DNA from 2 places in the Rhizobium sp. T1470 genome. Region 1 is predicted to be linked to the other one. Evidence: riboswitches for the same ligand, from Rfam matches in the RefSeq annotation. Region 1 holds a riboswitch; the other holds the start of a gene.

What was found. Region 1 has a riboswitch for thiamine pyrophosphate ahead of thiB (thiamine ABC transporter substrate binding subunit). Riboswitches for the same ligand answer to the same signal wherever they lie in the genome.
Region 2: linked by a shared signal. The riboswitch ahead of thiM (hydroxyethylthiazole kinase) and the one ahead of thiB (thiamine ABC transporter substrate binding subunit) in region 1 are both predicted to bind thiamine pyrophosphate.

The regions. Positions count from the first base shown of each region.
Region 1 covers NZ_CP148091.1:56,855-60,262, forward strand. Annotated here, with positions in the region: gene thiP (thiamine/thiamine pyrophosphate ABC transporter permease ThiP) at 1-353, opposite strand, end outside; gene thiB (thiamine ABC transporter substrate binding subunit) at 353-1,381, opposite strand; TPP riboswitch at 1,426-1,537, opposite strand; gene WGT02_RS00295 (MDR family MFS transporter) at 1,598-3,130, opposite strand; gene WGT02_RS00300 (MarR family winged helix-turn-helix transcriptional regulator) at 3,250-3,408, shown strand, end outside.
Region 2 covers NZ_CP148092.1:1,551,720-1,555,127, forward strand. Annotated here, with positions in the region: gene WGT02_RS28735 (MFS transporter) at 1-913, shown strand, start outside; TPP riboswitch at 1,006-1,101, shown strand; gene thiM (hydroxyethylthiazole kinase) at 1,151-1,954, shown strand; gene thiE (thiamine phosphate synthase) at 1,951-2,586, shown strand; gene thiD (bifunctional hydroxymethylpyrimidine kinase/phosphomethylpyrimidine kinase) at 2,583-3,395, shown strand.

The DNA of each region.
Region 1 (3,408 bases):
AGCCGCCCCCAGATTCCGATCAATCCGAGCGCTCCGATCAGAACAGGAAGCCCCATCGGCACAGCCATGAGGCGAATGATCCAAATACGGCCGGGGAAATGCCGCTGACGTGCTAGGGCCTGTGCGACTGGAATGGCAAAAACGACGGACAGGAGTGTCGAAAGCAGAGCCTGCAGCAAGGTGAACCGCAGGACCCGCAAAATGTAGGGTTCGAACACCGCCGTCAGAATGGACGAAGTTCCGCTCGAAAGAAGCAAGGCAAAGGTTGCAAGGCCCACGAAACCGGCGATGCCGACGAGGCTCACGGCCCCGCCCAGTATCACCTGCCGTATCTCAGCCTTTGTCAAAAGCATCAGTTCATGCTCATGGCGGCCAACCACTCGTCGATCCAGGCCTTGCGGTTCTCGGCGACTTCATCCGAGCTCATCAAGAAGGTCTTTGAGGGGCTCACAAGCTTGCCGAATGCGTCGGGCAGCGGTTGCGATGTCGCCGAAACCGGCATCATCCAGTTGTTGGTCGGGATGGTATCCTGGAAGCCCGGCGTCACCATGAATTTCAGGAAATCGCGCGCAAGCTCCTTGTCGTGCGCATTCTTCAGCAGGCCGGCCACTTCGATCTGTATGTAATGGCCCTCTGAAAATGCCGCAGCCTGATAGCGGTCCGTATTTTCCGTGACCATATGGTAGGCGGGCGAGGTCGTGTAGGAGAGCACCATGGGTGCCTCGCCCTTGGTGAACAGCCCATAGGCCTCGGACCAGCCGGGAGTTACCGTCAGCACGCGCTTCTTGAGTTTTGCCCAAGCTTCGGGCGACTTGTCGCCATAAACAGACTTTACCCACAGCAAGAGCCCGAGCCCGGGCGTCGAGGTGCGCGGATCCTCTATGACTATCTTCTGCGAAGGGTCGCCTTCGACCAGCTCCTTCATGCTTTGCGGTGGGTTCTTGATTGTCTGCGTGTCGTAGACGACGGCGAAGTGGCCATAATCATAAGGCACGAACACGTCGTCCCTGTAGTCGCCCGGCACCTCAAGCGCGGTGACATCGACACCACTTGCCTCGAACAGGCCGGTTGCTTTCGCTTCCGTAGTCAGGTTCGTGTCCAGGCCGAGCACGACGTCTGCCTTCGTAGTGGCGCCTTCGAGCTTGAGACGCGACAACAGCGCCACGCCATCGGCCACGCTGACGAAATTGACGCTGCAGCCGCAGGTCTTCTCGAATGCTTCCTTGACCTTCGGCCCCGGTCCCCATTCGGATGTGAAGCTCTCGTAGGTGTAGACGGTGAGTGTCTTGTCCGCTGCCTGCGCGCTTACGCCGGCAAGGCCGACAGACGCGACAAAGGCCGCAGCAAGCAGCGAACGGCTCGTCAATATGTGTTCGAACATGGCACCTCTCCTCTGGTTTGCTTGAAGGGGAAAAGGGCGGTGCCAGATGTCACGCGTCTAATCCCTCCGCCGGTGTTAGCCGGATCAGGTTCCGCGGGTTGGCTTTCAGCCTCTCAGCCGCGCACCGAATGGCACGAGGCACCCCGTTAGAGCGTTTGAAGATGTATCGCCACGCTTGGTCTCTTGCAAGTGGCGGCCTCAGTCCGCCACCGGCATTTACTCCGCTGCCTCGGCACTGGCAGCCGGCCGTACCTCGGCCGCGCGAGGCAACTGCGTCGGCTTCAGCATCAAGGCGGCACAAAGGCCGATGAGAGCGATCGCGCAGGAAGCCATGAAAAGCGGAATGAAGGCATTGGCATAGGCTTCGGCCACAGCCTGACGCGCAACCTCCGGCAAAGCTGCCAGCATCTTCGGCGTCAGCTGCTCGATATCGGTCACGCCGGGAATGGAAAGTCCCGTCTTGCCGAGCTGTGAGCCAACGATCGCGCCATAAATGGAGATGGCGATCGATGCGCCGCCCATGCGCGAGAGCGTTACCGACCCGGTCGCCGCGCCGACGTCGCGAGCGGGCGCCGCATTCTGAACGCCAACGACGGGCACCTGTTGTGCGAGGCCCACACCAAAGCCGTGCAGCGCCATCACCGCCCCGATAAGCAAGACCGGCGTTCCTGCATGAACCTGAGTGAGCAGCACGAATGCGATGGCACTGCAGGTCAAGCTTGCTATTGCAAACGGCTTGTAGCGCCCGGTGATGGAGATGATGCGCCCGGCCGAGAGCGACCCGCAAACGATGCCGCCGGTCAGGAGAATAAAGAACGCTCCGGCTGCCGACGGTGAAAGGCCGGTCGTCGTCTGCAGGAACAGCGCAAAATAATTGACCATGCCAATGCCGATCGCGCCGCTCATGATCGACATCACAAGCAACAGGCTGAACGTGGAATTGCGGAACAGCGACAGAGGAACAATCGGTTCGGCGGCGCGACGCTCGACGAAAACCCATCCGATGACTGCAGCGACGCCGAGCACCACCATGGCGAGGTTCTGCGGTGCCACCAGCGAACCGAAGAGCTGAGCGCCATCGGCGGCCAGCACGATGCTTGCGGTCGTCAAGGCGAGCAGCAGAGCGCCGGCATAATCGATCCTCGGACGACGATTCGGCTTTCGGTAAGGCAGCATCACAGCCAGACCGACAAGGACAACAAAACCGATCGGAACGTTGACGAGGAAGATCGAGCGCCAACCGAAGAGATCGCTCATCGCACCACCGAGCACCGGTCCGATAGCGCCGGACGCCATCAACACAAGGCTCGAATAGCTCTGGTAACGCGCGCGTTCGCGGGGCTCAAACAAATCTGCGTTGACCGCAAAGATCGATACCATGATCCCACCCCCGCCAAGCCCCTGCAGCACGCGGGCCGCAATCAGCGTGTTCATGGATATAGCCAGTCCGCAGACGGCGGAGCCGACCGTGAAGATCATGATCGCGGCCATCATCACATACTTGCGGCCGAAGAGATCACCAAGCTTGCCGTAAAGCGGCATCACTGCGCTCACAGCGAGAAGATAGGCCGAGCCGATCCAGCCAAACCGCTCGAGATGACCGAACTCGCCGACGATCGTCGGCAGGGCCGTTGCAACGATCTGGTTGTCGAGCGTCGCCATGAACATGGCTGCCATCAGGAAAAGGAAGAGGATGAACCGCCGACGATGATCTGTCACAAGCGGCGCCGCGGCAATTTGAGTGTTCATGAAGCGTCGTTCCGAATGGATGTTGAGACAACTCATGTGCTATTAGCATATATTTGTCAATGTCACTTGATTGACCTCGGCATATTCTCAATCGACATATGACATGCTATATTTCCGGAATGAACGAGAGCTTGATAAACCTCACCAACACGGACCCCGCCACCAACGAACCGGGCATTCTGCGCATCGGTCAAAGCATGACACGCATGCGCCTCATGACCGGGCGCCGACTGATCGGGCGGCTCGCCATCCAGAGTGTGGCTCCCGGTCTTGAGCTA
Region 2 (3,408 bases), on a different replicon from region 1:
CAGCTGGCGGGCAACTCTTGTCATGGGTGCGCCGGTCGCAATTATCGCACTGGCGATTGCTCCTTTCGTGCTGCCGGCAGACCAGCAGCGCAGCGGGCCGCGTGCCAAGTTCGACTGGGCTGGCGCGATGACAATCACGCCGGGACTCTTGCTCTTCGTCTTTGGCATCACCAATGCTGCGGCCGATGGCTGGCAGGCGGTGCCGACCTGGGGCGCGCTCGTGGCGGCTGCCGTTTTGATCGGCCTCTTTCTCATCGTCGAATCCCGTCACGCTGATCCGATGGTGCCGCTTGCGATATTCCGGCGGGGAAAGCTCTCCCACGCCAATGCCATTGCTGCGCTGTTCCAGGGCGTCTATGTCGGCTTCCAGTTCATCGCGACGCTCTATTATCAGACAGTCGTTGGCTGGTCGGCCTTCGCGACCGGGTTCTCCTTTGCCTTCGGCGGCGTCTGCGTCATGTTCCTGGCGCCACGTTTTGCGACGATCGCGCAAAATCGTGGCACGACCGGGCTGATGACGCTTGGCGTAGCACTACAGGCGCTCAGCTACATCTTCTGGATCCTGAGCGTTGGCCACATCGACCCTGTCTGGCTGGTCGCCCTGTCACAGCTCCCGCTCGGTGTCGGCTACGCCATGACCTACCCCTCCGTGCAGGTTGCGGCACTCTCCGACGTTGGCGAGGATCAGTCCGGGCTCGCATCGGGGCTATTGTTTGGCTCCTTCCAGATCGGTGGCGGCATTGTGCTTGCGGCAGCCTCAGCCATATTCTGTGCGGCTTCCGGCTTCGGCTGGGATCCGTATTTCGCCGGCATCACGTTTGTCGCGGTCCTTGCGGTCCTCGTCACGCTTGCGGCCGCACTCGGTCCGAGAGCCTCTGTCGTTGACCGGAACATCTATCAGGCGGCGGAATAGCCGGGACCTGCTTTCGCGCCGACATCGCCGGCCACATCCGGCCATGTCCATTTTATGGATGACAGTCGCCGGCTTCTCTGCGACAAGAAGGCGATGAGAGACAGGGGCGCCCTCCGGTGGAGGGCTGAGAAGCACCCTTTGAACCTGAACCGGATAATGCCGGCGGAGGGAGTCGCTCGGGACTGTCGGCTTCCCGCGTCTGTCCCTGCGCCTTTCTCCCCGGTCGAAAGGCACACCATGCAAGATCAGACTTCGCCGGGAACGCTGCTGGGCGAATTGCGCGCCCAGCCACCGCTCGTCCACTGCATCACGAATTTCGTTGCCATGAACATCGCAGCCAATGTGCTTCTGGCAGCTGGCGCTTCGCCGGCCATGGTGCATGCGGAAGAAGAGGCTGGCGAATTTGCCGCGATCGCCGGCGCCTTGACGATCAACATCGGCACACTCTCGTCAGCATGGCTGCGCGGCATGCAGGCCGCCGCCATCGCAGCCGGCCGGGCCGGCAAACCCTTTGTTCTCGATCCGGTCGCCCACTACGCCACCGGTTTTCGTCGTGCGGCGGTGGACCGGCTGCTGGAACTCGGCCCCACCGTCATTCGCGGTAACGCCTCCGAAATCATCGCGCTTGCCGGCGGGGCGAGCCGTGGTCAGGGCGTGGATAGCCGCGATCACGTCGAGCAGGCTGAGGACGCTGCCCGGCTACTAGCCAGGGAACACGGAGCGACAATTGCAGTAACCGGCTCTGTCGATTTCGTCACCGATGGCGACCGGGCGGCGCGTATCGAGGGTGGCTCGGCGTTGATGCCGCAGGTCACGGCGCTTGGCTGCTCGCTGACCTGCCTTATTGGCGCATTTTCGGCTATTCGGCCCGGCGCACCATTCGAGGCAACGGTTGCAGCCCTTGCTACCTTCTCTGTTGCCGGCGAAATGGCAGCCAGCAAGGCGGATGGCCCAGGTTCGTTTTCCTGGTGTTTCCTCGATGCACTTGCTGCGCTTGACGCTGCTACGCTCGATCGCGATGCCAGGGTGCGCGCCGCATGAGAAACCTCGATCTTTCTCTTTACCTCGTCCTCGATCCGGGCCTTTGCGCCACCGTCGGCATGGTGGAGACCGCGCGCGCGGCGGTCGCCGGGGGAGCAACCGTGGTGCAGCTGCGCGACAAGCATGCGGATACCGCACGGATGATCGAGACTGGGCGGGCACTGAAGGTGGCATTGTCTGGCACCGGTGCTGTGCTCATCGTCAATGACGACGTGGAGGCGGCTATCGCGATTGGCGCCGATGGGCTGCATATTGGCCAGGACGACATCGATGCGATCACGGCGCGGCAATTGATTGGCCCGGACATGATCCTCGGCCTCTCGGCCGAAACGGCGGCGCTGGCGGCAGCAATCGATCCCGCGGCTGTCGACTATGCTGGATTGGGGCCGGTTTTTGCGACAGCGACGAAGCCTGACCACAAACCCGCGCTGGGCTTTGAAGGGCTTTCCCGCCTCGTCAAGGTTTGTCCCGTACCGGTCGTCGCCATAGGTGGCCTGAAATCCGCCCACGTCGGTGACGTGCTTGCCGCCGGGGCCGATGGGCTTGCGGTTGTCTCGGCGATTTGCGGGACGCCCGATCCACAGCTTGCGGCACGAGAGATCGCCGAGAACATGATAAAGGCAAGAACATGATCCGAAATGTGCTGTCCATTGCAGGCTCCGATCCCTCCGGCGGGGCCGGTATCCAGGCCGATCTCAAGGCATTTTCCGCGCGCGGCGTCTATGGCATGGCAGTGATGACGGCGCTGACCGCCCAGAACACGCAAGGCGTTTGCGGCGTCCATCTGGTCCCTGCTGCCTTCGTTGCGGATCAGATTGCGGCGGTTCTTGCCGACGTGCGGGTCGACGCCATCAAAATCGGCATGATTGCGACGGCCGAGATCGCCGACGCCGTCGCCGATGCGCTTGTGCCCCACCAGGGTATCCCGATCGTTCTCGACCCCGTCATGGTCGCCAAGGGCGGAGCTGCCCTCCTCGACCCCTCCGCTGTCGACGTTCTGATCAAGCGTCTGTCGCCGCTTGCAACCTTGCTGACGCCAAACCTGCCGGAAGCGGCTGCACTGCTTCATGTCTATGCCGCCGCCACACGCAGCGACATGGCCGAGCAGGCAGACAGTCTTCGCCAACTCGGCCCGGAGGCTGTCCTCGTCAAGGGCGGACATCTGGCCGGCGACGAAAGCCCGGATGTGCTCTCGACAGCCTCCGGGCCGACATGGTTTGAGGCAAAACGCATTCCGACCGCAAACACGCATGGCACCGGCTGCACCCTTTCCAGCGCGCTGGCCGCGGAACTGGCGAAAGGAGCATCAGTTCACGAGGCGGTCACGCGTGCCAAGGCCTACCTTGCTGGCGCCGTCGGCCATGCCGACGGGCTGAGCGTCGGGTCTGGCCACGGACCCGTGCACCACTTTCACGCACTGTGGTCGGCGGCGTCGGCATAGCACGAACGATCAG